DNA from 4 places in the Streptomyces sp. NPDC002779 genome. Region 2 is predicted to be linked to each of the others. Evidence: riboswitches for the same ligand, from Rfam matches in the RefSeq annotation. Region 2 holds a riboswitch; each other region holds the start of a gene.
What was found. Region 2 has a riboswitch for cyclic di-AMP ahead of ACFYW5_RS29040 (M23 family metallopeptidase). Riboswitches for the same ligand answer to the same signal wherever they lie in the genome.
Positions count from the first base shown of each region.

Region 1: another riboswitch for cyclic di-AMP. It lies ahead of ACFYW5_RS20015 (transglycosylase family protein); the one in region 2 lies ahead of ACFYW5_RS29040 (M23 family metallopeptidase).
Region 3: another riboswitch for cyclic di-AMP. It lies ahead of ACFYW5_RS23795 (LysM peptidoglycan-binding domain-containing M23 family metallopeptidase); the one in region 2 lies ahead of ACFYW5_RS29040 (M23 family metallopeptidase).
Region 4: another riboswitch for cyclic di-AMP. It lies ahead of ACFYW5_RS16080 (C40 family peptidase); the one in region 2 lies ahead of ACFYW5_RS29040 (M23 family metallopeptidase).

Region 1 covers NZ_JBIAQC010000006.1:421,510-427,096, forward strand. Annotated here, with positions in the region: gene ACFYW5_RS20005 (cytochrome P450) at 116-1,387, shown strand; gene ACFYW5_RS20010 (transglycosylase family protein) at 1,570-2,577, shown strand; cyclic di-AMP (ydaO/yuaA leader) riboswitch at 2,754-2,932, shown strand; gene ACFYW5_RS20015 (transglycosylase family protein) at 2,936-3,640, shown strand; gene eno (phosphopyruvate hydratase) at 3,941-5,221, shown strand; gene ACFYW5_RS20025 (septum formation initiator family protein) at 5,317-5,587, shown strand, end outside.
Region 2 covers NZ_JBIAQC010000011.1:273,432-279,018, reverse strand. Annotated here, with positions in the region: gene ACFYW5_RS29050 (M16 family metallopeptidase) at 1-918, shown strand, start outside; gene ACFYW5_RS29045 (M16 family metallopeptidase) at 915-2,303, shown strand; cyclic di-AMP (ydaO/yuaA leader) riboswitch at 2,518-2,681, shown strand; gene ACFYW5_RS29040 (M23 family metallopeptidase) at 2,694-3,458, shown strand; gene ACFYW5_RS29035 (GntR family transcriptional regulator) at 3,647-4,330, shown strand; gene ACFYW5_RS29030 (HPr family phosphocarrier protein) at 4,468-4,749, opposite strand; gene ACFYW5_RS29025 (GNAT family N-acetyltransferase) at 4,929-5,587, shown strand, end outside.
Region 3 covers NZ_JBIAQC010000008.1:236,189-241,775, forward strand. Annotated here, with positions in the region: partial or broken gene ACFYW5_RS23780 (TetR family transcriptional regulator C-terminal domain-containing protein) at 1-228, shown strand, start outside; gene ACFYW5_RS23785 (SIMPL domain-containing protein) at 238-1,047, opposite strand; gene ACFYW5_RS23790 (SGNH/GDSL hydrolase family protein) at 1,170-1,955, opposite strand; gene ACFYW5_RS23795 (LysM peptidoglycan-binding domain-containing M23 family metallopeptidase) at 2,174-3,130, opposite strand; cyclic di-AMP (ydaO/yuaA leader) riboswitch at 3,135-3,302, opposite strand; gene ACFYW5_RS23800 (tyrosine-protein phosphatase) at 3,787-4,572, shown strand; gene ACFYW5_RS23805 (DUF6126 family protein) at 4,582-4,704, opposite strand; gene ACFYW5_RS23810 (helix-turn-helix domain-containing protein) at 4,701-5,312, opposite strand; gene ACFYW5_RS23815 (aspartate aminotransferase family protein) at 5,387-5,587, opposite strand, start outside.
Region 4 covers NZ_JBIAQC010000005.1:126,340-131,926, reverse strand. Annotated here, with positions in the region: gene ACFYW5_RS16095 (urease subunit alpha) at 1-1,260, opposite strand, end outside; gene ACFYW5_RS16090 (urease subunit beta) at 1,253-1,564, opposite strand; gene ACFYW5_RS16085 (urease subunit gamma) at 1,575-1,877, opposite strand; cyclic di-AMP (ydaO/yuaA leader) riboswitch at 2,537-2,740, shown strand; gene ACFYW5_RS16080 (C40 family peptidase) at 2,744-3,217, shown strand; gene ACFYW5_RS16075 (ATP-binding protein) at 3,343-3,801, opposite strand; gene ACFYW5_RS16070 (helix-turn-helix domain-containing protein) at 4,014-4,880, shown strand; gene ACFYW5_RS16065 (DUF397 domain-containing protein) at 4,890-5,117, shown strand; gene ACFYW5_RS16060 (8-amino-7-oxononanoate synthase) at 5,205-5,587, opposite strand, start outside.

The sequences.
Region 1 (5,587 bases), on a different contig from region 2:
CGACCACCCCACCCCCGCCCCCAATCCAGACCGCGCCGCAACCCCCGCAGCCACCCCCACCCCCGCCTCGGCCTGCCCCGTCACCCCCACCCCAGACGGTGCCGCAACCCCCGCAGTGCCCCCTCCTCCCGCCCCCGACCTCTTCACCTGGGAGTTCGCTGCCGATCCCTACCCCGCATACGCCTGGCTGCGGGAGTACGCCCCCGTGCGTCGGACTACGTTGCCCAGTGGGGTGGAGGCGTGGCTGGTCACGCGGTATGCCGATGCCAAGCAGGCGTTGGCCGATCCGCGGCTCAGCAAGAACCCCGCGCATCACGACGAGCCCGCGCACGCCAAGGGCAAGACCGGTATCCCCGGCGAGCGCAAGGCCGAGCTGATGACGCATCTGCTCAACATCGACCCCCCGGACCACACCCGGCTGCGACGGCTCGTCAGCAAGGCGTTCACGCCACGCCGGGTCGCCGAGTTCGCCCCGCGCGTGCAGGAGCTGACCGACCACCTCATCGACCAGTTCGCCGACCGGGGATCCGCCGACCTCATCCACGAGTTCGCCTTCCCGCTCCCCATCTACGCCATCTGCGACCTGCTCGGCGTCCCGCGTGAGGACCAGGACGACTTCCGGGACTGGGCGGGCATGATGATCCGCCACCAGGGCGGCCCCAGGGGCGGAGTCGCGCGGTCCGTGAAGAGGATGCGCGGCTACCTCGCCGACCTCATCCACCGCAAGCGCGCGGCCCTGCCCGACACCCCCGCGCCCGGCGAGGACCTCATCTCCGGTCTCATCCGCACCTCCGACCACGGCGAGCACCTCACCGAGAACGAGGCCGCCGCCATGGCCTTCATCCTTCTCTTCGCGGGCTTCGAGACCACGGTCAACCTGATCGGCAACGGCACCTTCGCCCTGCTGACCCACCCCGACCAGCGGGCCCGCCTCCAGCAGTCCCTCGCCGCACAGGAGACGGCCCTCCTCGAAACCGGCGTGGAGGAACTCCTCCGCTACGACGGCCCCGTAGAACTCGCCACCTGGCGCTTCGCCACGCAGCCGCTCACCGTCGGGGGCCAGCACATCGCCCCGGGCGACCCGGTCCTCGTCGTGCTCGCCGCCGCCGACCGGGACCCCGAGCGGTTCGCCGACCCCGACACGCTCGACCTCTCCCGCCGCGACAACCAGCACCTCGGCTACGGCCACGGCATCCACTACTGCCTAGGCGCCCCGCTCGCCCGCCTGGAGGGCCAGACCGCACTGGCCACCCTCCTGCGCCGCCTCCCGGACCTCCGGCTCGCGGTGGAACCGGACGAGCTGCGCTGGCGCGGCGGCCTCATCATGCGCGGACTGCGCACCCTCCCGGTCGAGTTCACCCCGGTCGAGTTCACCCCGAGCGACTGAGCCCGGCCGCCTCGACGGACCGTCAGGTCAAACCTGACACACCCTCAAGTCCGTGATCTTCACGTGATCTGCGCGGCATTAACTTGTGACAAGTGATCGTCTGCCGATACGTTCACTCGTCAGCGCGGCGCCTCGCGTCAACGGCGCCGCGCCGGTCCCCGCTGTCTTCGAAAGGCCCTCGCATGCTCTCCGGGAACGGTCGTCACCGTCGCCCCCGCCAGGCCCCGGCTCTCCTCGTCGCGGCCGGAGTGACCGGCTCCGCCATCGCCATCCCGCTCCTCGGCGCCTCCGGCGCCAGCGCGGCCGAGGGCACCACCTGGGACCGGGTCGCGGAGTGCGAGAGCGGTGCCTCCTGGAGCGAGGACAGCGGCAACGGCTACTACGGCGGCCTCCAGATCACCCAGGAGAACTGGGAGCGGTACGGCGGCACGCGGTACGCCGCCTCCGCGGACCAGGCCAGCCGCTCCCAGCAGATAGCCGTCGCCGAGCGCATCCTCGCCGACCAGGGCCTCGCCGCCTGGCCGACCTGCGGCCCGCTCTCCGGTCTCGACACCGAGTCGGGTTCGGTCGACATCGACACCGGCGTCGCGGAGGATGAGTCCGCTTCGCCCGAATCGTCGGAGTCCGCCAACTCCTCCGGCTCATCTGATTCGTCCGGTCTGCTGGACCCGCTCGACGGCGATTCCGCGGATTCGGAGCCCAGCTCCTCCCCGTCGACCGAGGCCACGGACAACTCGAACAACTCAACCAAGTCGGACAAGTCCTCCGAATCCACGGAGTCCGCCGAGTCGGTTGAGTCGGTCGAGTCGTCACAATCCTCCGATACTGCCCCCTCCGTGGAGGCCGACAGTGAGTCCTCGGCCACTCCCGGGCGGGACAACCCGGACAACTCCGGCCGGATCGAGGGTGATTCCGCCCTCACCGACACCGGCTCCAGCGGCACCGGGCGCCACCGCGGCGAACCCGCCGACGAGAGCGCCGGCCGCAGCGGCGAGGAAGGCGCGTCGGACGGCTCGTACGTCGTCCGGGCCGGCGACAGTCTCGTCGGCATCGCCGACTCCCTTGACGTGAACGGCGGATGGCGCGGGCTCTACGCCGCCAACCAGGAGACCGTCGGCACCGATCCGGACCTCATCATCCCCGGTCAGACCCTTGAAGTAGGGGTCGAAATGGGCGAAAAGCAGCGGTAGTTCACGTCACGCTTCGCGCTGAATGTCCGGTTTGGCGAAAGTGTGGGATGAGTCTCAGAAGCCCTGATCGTCTTTGAAATTCGGCGGATCGCGTGTCTACCGTCGGGACCGCTCGTCAACACGAGCCCCGGCTGCCGCAACGCCGAATCCTGCCAGCGGCCGTACGGGAACAGTCGTCGCGTCATGCGCCGCAGGCAGGAGCGGGGGACCCAAGGTAGGCGCCGGGTCCGGCAGTCGAGGCGACTCGACACCGGAACCGGCTTGGGGTGAAGCCGCGCACCGCGAGGTGCACGGCCGGGCAACTCAACCGGCCCGAACCCGACAGCTCACCTCGCAGGCGTCGGTGAGGGGATCCACCATGCTGTTTTCCGGCAAGGGCAAGCACCGTCGTCCGTCCAAGGCCACTCGCGCCATCGCCATCGCCGGTGTCACCGGCGCCGCCGTCGCCGCTCCGCTGATGGCGGCCGGCAACGCCTCCGCCGCCACCGCCGCCGAGTGGGACGCCGTCGCCCAGTGCGAGTCCGGCGGCAACTGGTCCATCAACACCGGCAACGGCTACTACGGCGGCCTGCAGTTCTCGGCCTCCACCTGGGCCGCGTACGGCGGCACCCAGTACGCCTCCACCGCCGACCAGGCCAGCAAGGCCCAGCAGATCGAGATCGCCGAGAAGGTGCTCGCCGGCCAGGGCAAGGGCGCCTGGCCGCACTGCGGCACCGGCCTGTCGAGCGCCGCCTACACGGGCGGCTCCAGCACCGGCACCGGCTCCAGCACCGGCTCCTCCTCCGAGAGCGGCACCGAGACCTCCACCCGCTCGACCGAGGAGCAGTCCGCCTCGCGTTCGACCGAGCGTCCGGCGCAGAAGCAGAAGACCGTCACCACCCCGACCGGCAAGAAGGTCAAGAAGGGCGACGGCGAGTACAAGGTCGCCACGGGTGACACCCTCAGCACCATCGCCGAGGAGAACGACGTCAAGGGCGGCTGGGAGAAGCTCTTCAAGCTGAACAAGGACATCGTGGCGGATGCCGACCTGATCTACCCCGGTCAGCAGCTGCACCTCAAGTAGTCCCGTAGCCGAACCACAGCGCGCTCATAGACGCCTGGTTCACACTGAAGACCTCGTGCGGGCCACCCCCGTCCCCACGAGCACCCCGCTCCGGTGCGTGTTCCCCCGTACGCACCGGAGCGGGGTTTTCTTTTCCGGTATGTCACCGTCCCTTTGTTCCGCTGCCGAACAATGGGTACCGTCTGTCCTTGTCCACGGGACGGTCGGTCGGCTGGCCTACGTCCCGCAGGCGGATAGGCTCTAGTCGCAAGGCTCACGTGCCCCGCACTTCCAGCGTCACATCCCAAGAAGGAGATGCTCGTGCCGTCCATCGACGTCGTCGTAGCCCGGGAAATCCTGGACTCCCGAGGCAACCCCACGGTCGAGGTCGAGGTCGGCCTCGACGACGGCAGCACGGGTCGTGCCGCCGTTCCGTCCGGCGCTTCCACCGGCGCCTTCGAGGCCATCGAGCTCCGCGACGGTGACCCCAACCGCTACCACGGCAAGGGTGTCGAGAAGGCCGTCCTCGCCGTCATCGAGCAGATCGGCCCCGAGCTGGTCGGCTACGACGCCACCGAGCAGCGCCTGATCGACCAGGCGATGTTCGACCTGGACGCCACCGACAACAAGGGCTCCCTCGGCGCCAACGCCATCCTCGGCGTCTCGCTCGCCGTCGCCCACGCCGCCTCCGAGGCCAGCGACCTGCCGCTGTTCCGCTACCTGGGCGGCCCGAACGCGCACCTGCTGCCGGTGCCGATGATGAACATCCTGAACGGCGGCTCGCACGCCGACTCCAACGTGGACATCCAGGAGTTCATGATCGCCCCGATCGGCGCGGAGTCCTTCTCCGAGGCGCTGCGCTGGGGCACCGAGGTCTACCACACCCTCAAGAAGGTGCTGAAGAGCAAGGGCCTGGCCACCGGCCTCGGCGACGAGGGCGGCTTCGCCCCGAACCTCGGCTCCAACCGTGAGGCCCTCGACCTCATCCTCGAGGCGGTCAAGGAAGCCGGTTACACCCCCGGCGAGCAGATCGCCCTCGCGCTCGACGTCGCCGCCTCCGAGTTCTACAAGGACGGCGTCTACACCTTCGAGGGCAAGGCGCGCTCCGCCGCCGAGATGACCGAGTACTACGCCGAGCTGGTCGAGGCGTACCCGCTGGTCTCCATCGAGGACCCGCTGTTCGAGGACGACTGGCAGGGCTGGCAGACCATCACCGAGAAGCTCGGCGACAAGGTCCAGCTCGTCGGCGACGACCTGTTCGTCACCAACCCGGAGCGCCTGGCCCGCGGCATCGAGGAAGGCGCCGCCAACGCGCTGCTCGTGAAGGTGAACCAGATCGGTTCGCTGACCGAGACCCTGGACGCCGTGGAGCTCGCCCAGCGCAGCGGCTTCAAGTGCATGATGTCCCACCGCTCCGGCGAGACCGAGGACGTCACCATCGCCGACCTCGCCGTCGCCACCAACTGCGGCCAGATCAAGACCGGCGCCCCGGCCCGCTCCGAGCGCGTCGCCAAGTACAACCAGCTGCTGCGCATCGAGGAGATCCTCGACGACGCCGCGGTGTACGCCGGTCGCTCGGCGTTCCCCCGCTTCAAGGGCTGAGCCTGCTGAAGGCATAGCCAGTCGTACGTACGTCCCCGTACTCGGTCCCGTACCGTGTGCGGGGACGTACGCGCGTGTGTGAACGGGAGTGAGAGATGGCCGTCAAGGACCGGGACCGTTTCTCCACCACGACCAGGATCCGGTTGCTCGGGGAGCAGACGGCGGCCCGTGTCTACCGCTCGCAGACCAAGCGGCAGGCCCGCCGCTCCCGGCTCACCGGCCGGGCGGCCCTGCTCGCCCTCGTCGTCTGCTCCCTGGTCGTCGCCCTCGCCTACCCGATAAGGCAGTACGTCGCCCAGCGCGCCGAGATCGCCGATCTGGAACAGCAGAAGCAGCAGGCCCGGCAACGGGTGGAGGAGCTGCGCG
Region 2 (5,587 bases):
GAGAAGCTGACCGCTCTCGCCTACCCCGAGGGCCACCCCTACCACCACACGCCGATCGGTTCGATGGCCGACCTGGACGCGGCGACCCTGGAGGACGCGCGCGCGTTCTTCCGTACGTACTACGCGCCCAACAACGCCGTGCTGTCGATCGTCGGCGACATCGACCCCGAGCAGACGCTCGCCTGGGTGGAGAAGTACTTCGGCTCCATCGCCTCCCATGACGGCAAGCCCGCCCCGCGCGACGGCTCGCTGCCGGAGATCATCGGCAAGGAGCTGCGCGAGGTCGTCGAGGAGGAGGTCCCCGCGCGGGCGTTGATGGCTGCCTACCGCCTCCCCGAGGACGGCACGCGCGCGTGCGACGCGGTCGACCTGGCCCTGACGGTGCTCGGCGGCGGCGAGTCCTCCCGCCTCTACAACCGTCTCGTACGCCGTGACCGCACGGCCGTCGCCGCCGGGTTCGGCCTGCTGCGGCTGGCCGGAGCGCCCTCGCTGGGCTGGCTGGACGTGAAGACCTCCGGTGACGTCGAGGTCCCGGTCATCGAGGCGGCCATCGACGAGGAGCTCGCCCGGTTCGCGGCGGAGGGCCCCACGGCGGAGGAGATGGAGCGCGCCCAGGCCCAGTTGGAGCGCGAGTGGCTGGACCGGCTCGGCACGGTCGCGGGCCGCGCCGACGAACTGTGCCGCTACGCCGTCCTGTTCGGCGACCCGCAGCTCGCCCTCACCGCCGTGCAGCGGGTGCTGGAGGTGACCCCCGAGGAGGTCCAGGAGGTCGCCAAGGCCCGCCTGCGCCCCGACAACCGCGCGGTGCTCGTCTACGAGCCGACGGTCCCCCCGGAGACCGTCGAGGAGCCCACCGAGGACCTGGAGTCCGCGGCCACCGTGGAAGCAAGCGCCCACAACGAGGAGACGGCCAAGTGACCGAGCTCGCCACCATGGAGTTCCACCCCCGGCCCGAGGCGGGCGAGCCGAAGGTCTGGGCCTTCCCGGCGCCCACGCGCGGGTCCCTCGACAACGGCCTGACGGTCCTGCGCTGCCACCGCCCCGGCCAGCAGGTCGTCGCCGTCGAGATCCTGCTGGACGCGCCCCTGGAGGCCGAGCCGGCCGGTCTGGACGGCGTCGCCACGGTCATGGCGCGGGCCTTCTCCGAGGGCACCGACAAGCACTCCGCCGAGGAGTTCGCCGCCGAGCTGGAGCGCTGCGGTGCCACCCTCGACGCGCACGCCGACCACCCCGGCGTCCGGCTCTCCCTCGAAGTGCCGGTCTCCCGCCTGCCCAAGGCGCTCGGGCTGCTCTCCGACGCCCTCAGGGCGCCCGCGTTCGCCGACAGCGAGGTCGAACGGCTGGTCCGCAACCGGCTGGACGAGATCCCGCACGAGCTGGCCAACCCCTCCCGGCGCGCCGCCAAGGAGCTGTCCCGGCAGCTCTTCCCGGCGACCTCGCGCATGTCCCGCCCGCGCCAGGGCACCGAGGAGACCGTCGCCGCCATCGACTCCGCGGCCGTACGCGCCTTCTACGAGCGCCATGTGCGCCCCGCCACGGCCACCGCCGTGGTCGTCGGCGACCTGACCGGCACCGACCTCGACGCGCTCCTCGCCGACACCCTCGGTTCCTGGACCGGCTCCGCCGCCGAACCCCGGCCGGTGCCCCCGGTCACCGCCGACGACACCGGCCGGGTCGTCATCGTGGACCGCCCCGGCGCCGTCCAGACGCAGCTGCTGATCGGCCGCGTCGGCCCCGACCGGCACGACCGCGTGTGGCCCGCGCAGGTCCTCGGCACCTACTGCCTCGGCGGCACCCTCACCTCCCGCCTGGACCGCGTTCTGCGGGAGGAGAAGGGTTACACCTACGGGGTGCGCTCCTTCGGGCAGGTGCTGCGCTCCACCCCCGACGGCACCGGCGCGGCGATGCTCGCCATCAGCGGCTCCGTCGACACCCCCAACACCGGTCCCGCGCTCGAGGACCTGTGGAGGGTGCTGCGCACCCTCGCCGAGGGCGGGCTCACCGACGCCGAGCGGGACGTCGCCGTACAGAACCTCGTCGGGGTGGCGCCGCTGAAGTACGAGACGGCCGCCGCCGTGGCGAGCACCCTGGCCGACCAAGTGGAGCAGCACCTGCCGGACGACTACCAGGCCACGCTCTACCGCCGGCTCGCCGAGACCGGCACCGTGGAGGCCACCGCGGCCGTCGTCAGCGCCTTCCCGGTGGACCGGCTGGTGACCGTGCTCGTCGGCGACGCGGCGCAGATCAAGAAGGCCGTCGAGCCCCTCGGAATCGGTGAAGTCACCGTCGTGACGGCCGAGTAGACACACCCTCGGATGTGAACGTGCTGTCACGCGCGTGTGGGGCCCTGGTGACGGAAGCGTCACCAGGGCCCTTCTATGTCCGATTTGAGGGAGAGGTTGCCTGTCTGCTCTGTGGCGTGCGCTACAAAAACCGCGATCCGTTTGGGGATTGAAAGTTGCGGCGTTTAGCGTCATCCGGGCTGTTCGTCAGGCAGTGCGCCGCACCCGCGGCACCGGACAGTCATCGCCGAGTCCCCGTACGGCGCGAGCCAGGGGAGCCGGGGACCCATCGCAGTCCCTGGGGTGAATCGGACGCCCGCGCGTGAGCGAGGGGGTCCGTAGGAGACCTTCCTGCTCCGAACCCGTCAGCTAACCCGGTAGGCGAGAGGGAAGGAAAGGACCAGCCACCACATGGCGTTCACGCGCGCCACCGGGAAGCACCGACGTCCCAGCCGGATGCAGCGCACCACCGCCCGCGCGGCGGGTGTCGCGGCCCTCACCACCACCGGCGTCATCGGCACCCTCGCGAGCCCGGCGCTCGCCGCGGAGGCCGCGCCCGAGCAGACCGGTCTCACCCCCGTCATCACCATCGGCGACTCGGTCGCCCAGCAGATCGACGCCCAGGCCGCCGCCCAGCAGCAGGCCGCCGACGAGGCGGCGGCGAAGCAGGCGGCCGAGGAGGCCGCCCGCGAGAGGGCCGCCGAGGCGGCCGAGAAGGCCCGCGAGGCCAAGGAGCGCGCCGCCCGCGAGGCCGAGCGCAAGCGCCTGAACACCTTCGTCTCCCCGATCTCCGGCTCCTACGTCTCGACGAGCTACAAGGCCGGCGGCGCCGTCTGGTCCTCCGGCACCCACACCGGCGTCGACTTCCACGCCGCCACCGGCACCCCCGTCCGCTCGGTCGGCATGGGCACCGTCGTGGAGGCCGGCTGGGGCGGGGCGTACGGCAACCAGGTCGTCATCAAGATGCACGACGGCACGTACACCCAGTACGGGCACCTGTCGTCCGTCGGCGTCTCGGTCGGCCAGAGCGTCACCCCGGGCCAGCAGATAGGCGTCTCCGGCGCGACCGGCAACGTCACCGGGGCGCACCTGCACTTCGAGGCCCGCATGAGCGCGGAGTACGGCTCGGACATCGACCCGGTCGCCTACCTCCGCTCGCACGGCGTGAACATCTGACGGCACCCGCCCCGCGCTGCCCGGACCCCGGCTCACCGAGCCGGGGTTTTGGCGTTTGCGACCCCCCGCTGTCCAAAAAATATGCATGGATTCCGTCCCCCCTTCGGAAATTCCGGCTCATTGGAATAGAGTCACTGAACACACGTCAGTTGTCGACGTTTCACGGGGATTAAAGCGGAGGTCGGGTCATGCGTATTCCGGCGCACTCGGTATGCACGGCGATCCGGGACGACATCGTCGCCGGTGTCTACGAGCGCGGCAGCCGACTCACCGAGGAACTGCTCGCGCGCCGCTACGGCGTCTCGCGCGTCCCCGTCCGGGAGGCCCTGCGCACGCTGGAGGCGGAGGGCTTCGTGGTGACCCGGCGGCACGCGGGCGCGTGCGTCGCGGAACCGACCGAGCAGGAGGCCGCCGACCTGCTGGAGATGCGCTCGCTGCTGGAGCCGCTCGGCGCCGCCCGGGCCGCCCAGCGGCGCACCGAGGCACATCTGAAGGTGCTGCGCGGCCTGGTGCGGCTCGGTCAGGAGCGGGCCAGGCGGGGCAACAGCGAGGATCTGCGCTCCCTGGGCGGCTGGTTCCACGAGACGCTCGCCCAGGCCTCCGGCAGCCCCGCCCTGACCTCGATGCTGACCCAGCTGCGGCACAAGATCGCCTGGATGTACTCGGTGGAGGCGTCGGCCGCCCCCGTGGACGCCTGGGCGGAGCACGGGGCGATCGTGGACGCGGTGGCCCGCGGCGACAGCGAACGCGCGCGGGCGATCACGGCCGTGCACACCGAGCGCTCCAGCGGCACGCACCGGCTGCGGTTCCCCGCCGGGGAGCGTGTGAGGAATTCGCAACATCCCGTAAACATGTCGGGCCTCCGGCATTAACATGCGCGCCGTATACAAAGAAGGCGTAATTCCCGGGGGATTATTTCCGCTGCCCGGAATCGGGAAATGCGAAGGGCTCGCCCGGTAATTCGGACGAGCCCGGTGAGGAGGCGGCGGCTGCCGCGCCCGGTATTCGCTCAGACGGTCTCGGGGAGTTCCTCGAGGCCCTCGGAGACCAGCTTCGCCAGACGGTCGAGAGCGGCGTCCGCGCCCTCGGCGTCGGAGGCGAGCACGATCTCCTCGCCGCCCTGGGCGCCCAGGCCCAGGACCGCCAGCATGGAGGCCGCGTTGACGGGGTTGCCGTCAGCCTTGGCGATCGTCACCGGGACGCCTGTGGCCGTGGCGGCTCGGACGAAGATGGAGGCGGGGCGGGCGTGGAGGCCCTCGGCCCAGCCGACGTTGACGCGGCGCTCAGCCATGTGATGCTGCCCTTCAGGTTCTCAGGTTGTCTAGACCAGTGTTCCACAACGCGAAGCGTGCCCGGTACGGTCCTGCGTCCCGTCCCGCGCGTGACCGTCGGACCGCGGCCTCGATCCGACACCCGTCCTCCACAGACTGCCCCGCGCCGTTGTCGTACGCGAGCCGTAGTCTGGGCCCCATGCAGAGCGCGTCGGACCGGCACGAGTACCCCGCCCACTGGGAAGCCGACGTGGTGCTGCGCGACGGCGGCACCGCGCGCATCCGCCCCATCACCGTTGATGACGCCGAGCGCCTGGTCAGCTTCTACGAGCAGGTCTCGGACGAGTCGAAGTACTACCGCTTCTTCGCGCCCTACCCGCGTCTGTCCGCCAAGGACGTCCACCGCTTCACACACCACGACTTCGTGGACCGGGTGGGACTCGCGGCCACCATCGGCGGCGAGTTCATCGCCACCGTACGCTATGACCGCATTGGTGCCGACGGAATGCCCGCCTCCGCGCCCGCCGACGAGGCCGAGGTCGCCTTCCTCGTCCAGGACGCCCACCAGGGACGCGGAGTCGCCTCCGCCCTGCTCGAACACATCGGCGCCGTCGCGCGGGAGCGCGGGATCCGCCGGTTCGCGGCCGAGGTGCTGCCCGCCAACACCAAGATGATCAAGGTGTTCACGGACGCCGGGTACACCCAGAAACGCAGCTTCGAGGACGGGGTCGTCCGGCTGGAGTTCGGCCTGGAGCCGACGGACCGCTCGCTCGCCGTGCAGCACGCGCGCGAGCAGCGCGCCGAGGCGCGATCCGTCCAACGGCTGCTGGCTCCCGGCTCGGTGGCCGTCATCGGCGC
Region 3 (5,587 bases), on a different contig from region 2:
GCGGCCCTCGCCGAGGTCATCGCCGAAGGGGTGGCCGCGGGCGAGTTCCGCTGCCCCGACCCGGCCGGCGCGGCCCTGCGCCGGACGGCCCTGCTCGACGGGCTCGCCGTCCAGCGGACGTCCTACCCGGGCGCGCTGTCCCGCGCGCGTGCGCAGGAGTGGGCCGACGAGGCGCTGGCCCGGGAACTGGGTGTGGAGCGGGAGGCGTTGACCGCGGCGGCGCGGTGAACCCCGGAATCAGTCCAGCTCGTAGACGGCCGTGACCCGGACGTCGTCCTGGATCTCGCCGGGCGCGATCGGCACGCCCACCCCGCTCCCGGCCACGTCGGCGGGGGCCGGGACCGGGGAGGGGCCGCCCGACACGCCCTCGGTGAGCGAGATCAGCCGGCCCAGGTGCCGTCCGCTGAGCCGGGCGTACTGGAGCGCCTTGGCGTGCGCGTCCTTGTGCGCGGCCGTACGCGCGCGTGCCCGCAGTTCGGTGCGGTCGGCGACGTCGAAGACGACCCCGTGGATACGGCCCGCGTCGCCGGTGGCGTCCGTGACGGACTGCAGGATCAGGCCGGTCCGCGCCACCATGCGGATCTTCAGGGAGAAGTTCTGCGCGGCCTGATACCCCGTCAGCGTGGAGTTGCCGTCCTGGTACTTGTACACCGGCGTCAGGGACAGCCCCTCGGTACGCACGTCCTGCTCGGCCACCCCGCGCTCGCGCACCGCGTTCAGCAGGGCGTTCGCGGCCTTGCTCTGGGCGTCCTGGGCGGCCTGCGCGGTCTTGCCGACGGCCTCGACGCCGACGCTGACGACGGCCAGATCGGGAACGGCGGTCGCGGAGCCGACCCCGGTCACCGTGATGGTCGACGACACCGGCGAGCTGCGCACGGCCGAGGCGGCGGGGCCGGCCGGAGCCGTCACCGAAACAGCAGCGGGGCTCGCCGGCGCGGCACCGGCGCCGGCCAGCGCGGTCGCCGGAGCGGCCGCGAGGAGCGGCAGACCGAGGGCGAGGAGGGCGACGGCGACGGTGGCGGTGGGACGGGGCAGCGGTACGGTCATGGCCGACCTTCCGGGCGTGCGGACGGGACGGGCCCATCCCAGCACCGGGGTCCGCACGCGCGCGTGCACCACTCCCCCGCCGTCACCTCACTGGTCGAGCCCGCCCCGGCCCCGCGCCTGCCTCAGACGGCCGTCTCGATCCACATCCTGATGTCGCCCGGCGACAGACTGCCCTTGGCGATCACATGGTCGCCCGACGACTCCCCCCGCAGCCGCCGCCCGAACCACGGCACCAGGTACTCGCGTGCCCACTGCACATCGTCGCGCCGGATCTCCAGGGTCCCGCGCGGCGGCAGCGGCGGCCAGGGCTGGTCCGGGTCGGCCGGTACCTCCAGACCGAGGACCTGTCCCGCGCGCAGCGCCACCCGCGTGTGCCCCTCGGGCGACAGATGCAGCCGGTCGGTGTCCCAGGCGCGCCGGTCCTGCACGGTCTTGAGGGACCACAGGTCCAGCACCGGGCAGCCGTACCGGTCGGCGATGGCCCGGACATGGAGGTTGTACGTGGCGATCTTGCCGCGCAGATGCTTCAGCACCGGCACGCCACGGGTGTCGAAGCCGGTGGTCACCATGACGGTGCCGGCGGCCTCGGTGAGCCGGGCCACGGCCCGCTCGAACCGCTCGGCGACCTCGTCGGGGTCGGTGCCGGGCCGGATGATGTCGTTGCCGCCGGCGCAGAACGAGACCAGGTCCGGGGCGAGTTCGAGCGCCCTCGGGAGCTGGTCGGCCACGATCTGGTCCAGCAGCTTCCCGCGTACGGCCAGGTTCGTGTAGCGGAAATCCCCCTCGGGGCGGCGGTCCGCGAGCAGTACCGCGAACCGGTCGGCCCAGCCGACGAACGCCCCGTCCGGGCCGGGGTCGCCGACGCCCTCGGTGAAGCTGTCCCCCAGCGCCACGTACGACCCGATCACTGCTCTGTTGTCACTCTTCGAATCGTCTGCCACACCGGGTCATGATTCACCTTCTAATGTGACCTACGCGACCGTAGGCAGGGGTTGACGGTCGGTGAGATACCCCACTCTTCAAGGCTTCACCAATTCCGGAATAAAAACACCGAAGGCCGGACCCGGGGATCTGGGTCCGGCCTTCGGTGGCGTGTCGGACAGGTGGTTCCTCAGCGGCGCGTCCGTCAGACGGAGACGCCCTTCGCGCGGAGGTAGGCGACCGGGTCGACGTCCGAGCCGTAGTCCGGCGTGGTGCGGATCTCGAAGTGCAGGTGCGGGCCGGTCGAGTTGCCGGTCGAGCCGGAGAGACCGACCTGCTGGCCCGCCGTCACCGACTGGCCGCTGGAGACGGACAGCGAGGACAGGTGGGCGTACTGCGCGTAGTGGCCGTCGGCGAGCCGGATGACGACCTGGTTGCCGTACGCGCCGGCCCAGCCGGCCGAGACGACGGTGCCCGCGCCCACGGCCTTCAGGGAGGTGCCGGTCGGCACGACGAAGTCGACGCCGGTGTGGTAGCCGCTGGACCACATGCTGCCCGCGACCTTGTAGGCGGTGCCGACCCCGGCGCCGGAGACGGGGGAGCTGAAGCCGCCGGCGGAGCTCTGCGCGGCCTGCGAGGTGGTGGCCGCCTCGGACTCCGGAGCCTGCGAGGACTCCGCGGCCTCGGAGGACTTGGCGGAGCTCGACGAGGAGGACTCGGCGGACGAGGACTTCGTGGAGGACTTGGCGGCCGGCTTCTCGGCGGTGTCCGTCGTGGCGGCTCTCTTGCCGATCGACAGCTTCAGGCCGGGGTGGATCAGCGCCGGGTCGTCGCCGACGGCCTCACGGTTGTCCGCGTAGAGCTTCTCCCAGCCACCGCTGACGTTCTGCTCGTTCGCGATCTTCGAAAGGTAGTCCCCCGAGCGCACCGTGTACGTCGTGGCGGTGGCCTTCTTCGCGGTGGCCTTCTTCTCGGCCGCCTTCTTGTCCGCGGTCTGGACCGACTGAACGGCCTTCTCCGGAACGGACTGCGACGGGGCCGCGTGGGCGCCGGTGGCCCCCAGGAGCGGGAGGGCGAGTGCGGCGCCACCGGTGCCGGCGACGGCGATCGAGCGAGTGAAGCGCAGGGCCTTGGGACGGCGGTGCTTACCCTTCGCGGGCATGGCGATTTCCTCTCCGGCGCCTACGAGGTGAGCTGTCGGGTGCGGACTGGAGATGTCCGGCCGCGCGCTGGGCGCGACTTGACCCCGAGCCTGTTCCGGGAACCGGACCAGGCGGTGGTGCCTGTGGGTCCCCCGCTCCTGCCGTGCACGGGTGAGTGGGTGCGGGTTCCGAGCAGCGGCAGGATTAGGCGTTCCGCTCGGAGTGGTGGCGAACGTAAGCGACCAAGACGCAAAGGGACAAGCAGAAGGTTCCACATGAAGCCGTACCTCTTGATCCCTTGTGGGAATTCCTCGTCACTTTGCGTGCATTAAGGAGGGGCCGTTCCCGCAAACGCCCTTGAGAAACGGGTGAATTACGTGAACATGACGGGCGACACTCGGTCACGGATATGACGCTGCTCACGTGACGCTGCTCCACACCCCTTTATTCCAGAGCGAGTTGGAAGGAAGGCTGCAATTCGGACAGAACGCTCAGAAGCGGCGCAGATGGAGAACTGTCACATCATGGTCGACGCGCTAACCCGCGATGAATCAGCAGGATTTCCACGGTGTTCGCCCGTTTTGCCGCATTCAATGAGCGGCCGGTATGCATGTCGTATCGTCAAGGCGTGCCCGTCGGCGAGCCGAGCCGGCGGGATCCGGTGGGAGGAGCCCCAGTGACGCAGCAGGTCCCGTCGACCGAGCCCGAGCTGGCCGGAGTGCGCAACTTCCGTGACGTGGGCGGGCTGCCGACCACGGACGGACGGCGGGTGCGCTACGGCGTGCTGTTCCGCAGCGGCCACCTCGCGCACGCGACCGAGCAGGACACGGCGTTCCTCGACTCCCTCGGCCTGCACACGATCTTCGACTTCCGCAATGTGGCGGACCAGAAGCTGGAGGGCCCCGACGTCGAGCTCACGGGTGTCCGGAATGTGAACCTCCCGCTGTCGGACCCCGCGGACGGCGCCGAGTTCTGGAAGATGGTCCGCGACGGCGAGATCGAGCAGCTGCGGCAGATCCTCGACGACGGCAAGGCCGCGAACCGGATGATCGAGTCGTACCGCACGATCGTCAAGGAGCGCACCGCCGAGCACTCCCAGGTGCTGCGTTCCCTGGCCGAGGACAGCGTTCCGGCCCTGATGCACTGCGCGGCGGGCAAGGACCGGGCCGGCCTGTCGATCGCGGTGACGCTGCTCGCCCTCGGCGTGGAGCGAGAAGCGATCCTCGCCGACTACCTGGAGTCCAACGCCAAGCACCGCCGCTACAAGGTGCAGCGCAACAACACCCACACCCCCGAGGTCATGGAGCTGCTCAGCCCGCTCTTCGACGCGCGCGCCGAGTACCTCACGGCGGCCTTCGACACCATCGAGGAGACCTGGGGCGACGTCGACACCTACCTGGAGCAGGGGCTCGGCATCACCCCGGAGATCCGGGAGCGGCTGCGGGAGCGGCTGCTCGACTGAGCCCGGCGGCTACTGCCCGGCCCCCAGCTCGAAGAGCAGATAGATGAACGCGGCGAAGACATGGCCCACCGCCAGGTAGATGACCAGCCGGATCCACAGGGCGCGCGGGAACTTCTCCTCCATGTCGCTCATGGCGTCTCTCCGGGGGTCGGGCCCAGGCACAGGGCGGCCGTGGGGCTCTGCAGCAGGGTGTGGACGAACAGCAGCTCCACGCCGTCCGGGTCCAGGGCGGCGATGCGGTGCGGGGTGAGCGAGTCGAAGTGGGCGCTGTCGCCCGGTGCGAGCCGGTGCGCGGTGTCCCCGAGGCGCAGCCTCAGCCGCCCGGTGAGGACGTAGAGCCATTCCTCGCCGGGGTGCACCCGCACGATGTCGCCCTGGGAGCCGAAGGGGACGTGCAGCCGCAGCGCCTGCATCCCCCGGCCTGGCGCGCCCGCCTGCCGGTACGTCCAGCCGCCGGCCGCCGTCGGTTCCATGTCGGCGGCGCGGATGACGGCGTCCCGGTCGGCGACCGTCTCGCCGAGCAGTTCCGAGACGGTCGTACCGTAGATGCGCGCGAGCGAGAGCAGCATCGGCAGCGAGGGCTGGCGCTGTCCCGTCTCCAGACGGGACAGGTGGGCCGGCGACAGACCGGCGGCGCGGGCCGCGGCCTCCAGGGTGAGGGCGGCCTGGCGTCGCAGGGCTCGCAGCTGCGGCGCCACCGCGGGCAGGTCGCCGTCCGGCCCGGTCTCGGGGGAGCTCATGCCCTCCATTCAGCCGGAGCCTTGCCTCTACGGCAAATTCCTTGCCTCAGAGGCAAGCCCGCCACGGGGTGGCCCTACCGGTTGGCGACGGCCTGCTTCACCAGCGTCTTGCCGAAGTCCCACATCAGCCCGCCCCCGCTGTGCGCGTCGTCCATCACCTCGGTGAAGGCGTCCACGAACCGCTCGACCTCCCGCTCCCCGACGATCAGCGGCGGAATCAGCTTGATCACCTCCAGATGGTCGCCGGAGACCTGGGTGAGGATCCGGTGCCGCTG
Region 4 (5,587 bases), on a different contig from region 2:
GGCGAGGGCGGGGTTGATCGTGTACTTGGCGACGTACCGCCGTACCCGGAGATTGTCCGCGCGCCCGTCCCCGGGCAGTGCTCCCCGCCGCCCCTTCATCACATGCGCGGTCTGCCAGGTCCGCATGACGACCTCGCCGACGCGTCCCATGGCCTGCGAGTCGGAGGAGATGATCGAGATGGCGCCGAGGTCGTGCAGGATGTCCTCGGCGCCGATGGTCGAGGGCCGGATGCGGGACTCGGCGAAGGCGAGGTCCTCCGGCACCGCGGGGTTCAGGTGGTGGCACACCATCAGCATGTCGAGGTGTTCCTCGGCGGTGTTGACGGTGAACGGCCGCGTCGGGTTGGTGGAGCTGGGCAGCACATGCGGCTCGGAGACCACGGTCATGATGTCCGGCGCGTGCCCGCCGCCCGCGCCTTCGGTGTGGTAGGCGTGGATGCCCCGGCCGCCGATGGCGGCGAGGGTGTCACCGACGAACCCGGCCTCGTTCAACGTGTCGGTGTGGATGGCGACCTGGATGCCGGTGCGGTCGGCGACGGTCAGCGAGGCGTCGATGACGGCGGGCGTGGAGCCCCAGTCCTCGTGCAGCTTCAGCCCCATCGCGCCGCCGCGGATCTGCGACAGCATCGCCTCGTGCGAGACGGTGTTGCCCTTGCCGAGGAAGCCGACGTTGAGGGGGTACTGCTCCATCGCCTCCAGCATCCGCGCCAGGTGCCAGGGCCCCGGCGTCACGGTGGTCGCCTTGGAGCCCTCGGCCGGTCCGGTGCCGCCGCCGATCAGCGTGGTGATCCCCGCCGCCAGCGCCTCGTCGGCGATCTGCGGGCAGATGAAGTGGACGTGCGCGTCGATGGCGCCGGCCGTGAGGATCCGGCCGTTGCCCGAGATGATCTCGGTCTCGGGGCCGATGACGAGGTCGGGGTGGACCCCGTCCATGGTGTCGGGGTTGCCCGCCTTGCCGAGGCCGGTGATCCGTCCGTCGCGGATGCCGACGTCCGCCTTGACGATCCCCCAGTGGTCGATCACGACCGCGCCGGTGATCACCGTGTCCGGGGTGCCTTCGGCGCGCGTGGCACGCGACTGTCCCATGGACTCGCGGATGACCTTGCCGCCTCCGAACACGGCCTCGTCACCGGAGAGTCCGGGACCGCCGGAGCGGTCCTCCTCGATCTCGACCAGCAGATCGGTGTCGGCGAGCCGGATCCGGTCGCCGGTCGTCGGGCCGAACAGGTCGGCGTACGCGGCCCGGGAGATCTCAGGCATCGAGGGCACCTCCGGTCTCCCCGCGCAGTCCGGGCACGACGCGGGCGCCGGCCAGCGGGACGAGTTCGACGTCGACGGGGATGCCGGGCTCGAAGCGCACGGCGGTGCCGGCGGCGATGTTCAGGCGCTTGCCGCGGGCGGCGGCACGGTCGAAGTCCAGGCCGGGGTTGGCCTCGGCGAAGTGGTAGTGGGAGCCGACCTGGACGGGCCGGTCGGCGGCGTTCAGGACGGTCAGCCGGGTGACCTCGCGGCCCTCGTTGAACACGACGGGCTCGTCCGCGAACAGGATCTCTCCGGGAATCATCGCAGCCCCCTCAGACGATCGGTTCGTGGACGGTGACGAGCTTGGTGCCGTCCGGGAAGGTCGCCTCGACCTGGACGTCGTGGATCATCTCCGCGATGCCGTCCATGACGTCGTCCCGGGTGAGCAGCTTGCGTCCGGAGGCCATGAGCTCGGCGACCGTACGGCCGTCCCGCGCGCCTTCGAGGATGTGCGAGGTGATGAGGGCGACCGCCTCCGGGTGGTTGAGCCTGAGCCCGCGGGCCCGACGCTTCTCGGCCACGTCGGCCGCCACATGGATCAGCAGTCTCTCTTGCTCGTGCGGGGTCAGTTGCACAGCCCACCTCACAGTCCTCGCTCCGGACCGTGCGGGGCCCGGTTGCCGCTGCCACGGGCAAAGTCCCTGGTGGCGTGGAGGGAGGCTAGTTGGACCGGGTTTCGGGCACGTTAACCGAGCTGTGACCCGTCAGGGGCCCAGGGCGCCGCCTCCGGAGCTGCCGGCCGGGCGGAAGCCGGTGGGGGGCCGGGCGAGCGATCCGGCGGCCCGGACCGAGGAACTGACGCGCATTCGGGCCCCACGCCGGCGCGCGCACTGCGGGTGTTGGACGGCGAGCGCCGCACGGCTCGTGTCACGCTGCCGCCTCGCCCGGACAGTTGACGCAGGTGAGCCCGGTCCGGCCATTCGGCGATGGCGTCGAGGCGTCCGGACCGGAGTCGAAACGGACCAAAGGAGGTACCCCCTTTCGGCGTAGTCGTGTCTCCTGCCGTGGGCCCGTCAGGGTTGCGCAACGAGGCTAGGCCCTCACCCGAAAGAGACGTTCCGGTGCTGGTCCGGGCATCCTCCGTAGCCTCGACGCTGGTTCGAACGGAGCAGTGTCCACCCGAACGGGTGAGTGGTGAGTAACGCCACAAATCCCCGGTTCCGTTGGGATTTTCGGACATCCGTGAGCCAAGATCCCTGACTGACGACAAGCCCCCGCCACCACGGCGGGGCGATCCGGGCGGACGCCGAGTCCTGCCGCCGCCCGGATGACCGGTCGACAGGAGTGGATCGGCAGGAGTGGAGGACCCGAGCACGACGGGTCGCCGGCACGGATGTCCGTGCCGAGCAGCCCTTGGGGTGAAGCCGCATCGCGGCCGGGCAACTTCGCCAGCCCGAATCCGACAGGTCATCCTTCACAGGCGGCTGACGAAGGGTTGCGCATGACTGCGCTCAATCGTGTCCCGTCGCTCATGGCCCGGGCCGGTACGGCTTCGGCTCTGACCATCGCCGCCGTGGGCGGTTCGCTCGTGGCCCCGGGCCTCTCCGCGGAAGCGGAGGCGGCTACGCCGGCGACGAAGGCACTCCAGGTCGCGGCCTCCAAGAAAGGCTCCCCGTACAAGTACGGCGCCACGGGCCCGTACCGCTTCGACTGCAGCGGGCTCACGCTCTACTCGTTCAAGAAGGCGGGCAAGAAGCTGCCTCGTACGGCGGCCCAGCAGTACAACAAGACACGCCACATCTCCGCCAAGAGCCGCAAGGCCGGCGACCTCGTGTTCTTCCACTCGGGGTCGAACGTCTACCACGTCGGCATCTACGCCGGGAAGGGGAAGCTCTGGCACGCCCCGAAGACCGGGGATGTGGTGAGGCTGCAGAAGATCTGGACCAAGAGCGTCTGGTACGGCCGGGTGAGCTGACCGGCCACCCGAAGGGCGGTGGCGCCCCTGACACGCCGCCGCCCTGACGGGTGCCCGAGTGACCGCCGCGAGGAGCCGGACCGCTCCCGGGGCGGTCAGCGCTGTACCGCCCGCAGGGGCGCTCGCTAGGGCTCCTGCTGACCGGCGGTGGTGACCGGCTGGGCCGGTACGGTCCAGGGAAGTTCGATGGAGACCGTCTTGCCGCCCTCACGGGTCGGCCTGACTCTGAGTCGGCCGCCGCACTCGGCGGTCAGCCAGCGGATGATGACCAGACCGCGGCCGTTGTCCTGCTGGACAGCGGCCGGCAGTCGTTTGGGGAACCGCGGGTGGCTGTCGGTGACCCCGATGCGCAGGTGTTCGTCATGGCTCAGTTCGAGGTCCACCGTGAAGGTGGGTGACTGGCCGAGGGTGTGCTGTACGGCGTTGGTGGCGAGTTCGGAGACGATGAGCCGGATGGTGTCGGCCACGTCCGTCCCTGCGGGCAGTCCCCATTCCTCGAGAGTGCTGACCACATAGCCGCGGGCCGCGGAGACCGAGGCGGGATCGCTCGGCAGAGTGACGGATGCTTCCAGATGGTCTGCCATGGCGGCGTCGTCCCTTTCCCACGGGACCGCGGTCCGACACGGAGCGGATGGTTCGAGTACGGTCCCGGACTGGTGCTTCCTCGCCAGACTGCCATTACCGCGTCGGTCACGGTGGCGATCCACCAAGATATGCATATATCTGTCGCTCGATGCGGTGAACTCTGCGACGCGAGAGCGTATTTGGGCGGCCCGGTTGGAGTAAGGAGTAGCGCATGCAGCACGGTCCCGCGGTACGCCGCCGGAAGCTGGGCGCCGAACTGCGTGCGTTGCGCGCCGGTGCGGGGCTCACCAGTGGTGAGGCGGCGCGGCTGGTGGGCTGGCACCAGTCGAAGGTCAGCCGGATCGAGACCGGCGCCAGCGGGGTGAAACCGGCCGATGTGCGGTTACTGCTGGACGCCTACGCCGTCGCCGACTCCCAACTACGGGAGTTGCTGCTGGTATTGGCGGGCTCCGACGACGGCGCGGGCCGGCACCACTGGTGGCACGCCTACCGCGGGGTGCTGCCGCCGACCTACCGGGACTTCATCAGCCTGGAGTCCCAGGCGAGCGCGATGCGCACGCTGGAGACCTCCGTGGTGCCGGGGCTGCTCCAGACGCCCGAGTACGCCCGGGAGGTGACCCGGGCCGCGGTAGGCGGCCTGGACGACACGGACGAGCGCCTCGACACGCTGGTGGAAGTGCGGCTGGCCCGGCAGGACGTGCTGCGCGGCGAGCCGCCGCTGGAGCTGAGCGCGGTGCTCGACGAGGCGGTGCTGCACCGGGAGATCGGCGGCCCCGGGGTGATGGCCCGGCAGCTGTGGCAGCTGGTGGAGGCGGGACGCCTGCCACAAGTGCGGCTGCAGGTACTGCCGTTCACGGCCGGGGCGCACATCGGAGTCACCGGGCCTTTCGTTATTTTCTCATTTTCGCGCACTTCTGATCTGGACGTGGTTGTTCTCGACCACTTGACGAGTAGCCTCTACCTCGAACGGAAAGAAGACCTCCAGGCGTACACGGAGGCCTTCACCACCCTTCAGATCCACGCCCTTTCGCCCGAGGAATCGCTGGATTACATCGCCGGGCTAGCTGACGGCGCGTAAGGAGGCACCATGACTGCACTGCCTCGGAACGTACCTTCCAGTACCGAACTGCACGACGTGCAATGGCTGCGCAGCAGTTACAGCACGGGTGCGAACAACTGCGTGGAGACCGCTCGGCCGCTGACCGGCCCCTGCGCCGGACTGTTCGCCGTACGCGACTCCAAGGCCCCGGCCGGACCCGCGCTGCTCTTCTCCCCCGAGAGCTGGGCGGACTTCACGGCCGCGATCCGGTCCTGACAGTTGCGATCAGGTTCCGAGCAAGCACCGAGCAAGTTCTGATCAGCGTCCATCAGTTCCACGGCGGCAGGGCCGTGTCACGCCGACTCATGGTCGTGTCTCGCCGATGACCCGTACAGCGCGTTCGATCTGACCGCCCGTGAGATCCGCGCGGGCGGTCAGCCGCAGCCGCGAGATGCCGTCGGGCACGGAAGGAGGACGGAAGCAGCCCACGGCCAGACCCGCCGCCCGGCAGTCCGCCGCCCAGCGCAGAGCCCCCTCGGGGGACGGCGCGCGCACGGAGACGACCGCCGCGTCCGGACGCACCGCCTGATGGCCCGCGGCCGTCAGGCGGGCGTGCAGTTCGCTCGCCACCGCACGCGCCCGGGCCGCCCGCTCCGGCTCCCGGCGCAGCAGCCGCAGCGCCGCGAGGGCGGCACCGGCCGCGGCGGGGGCGAGTCCGGTGTCGAAGATGAACGTCCGGGCCGCGT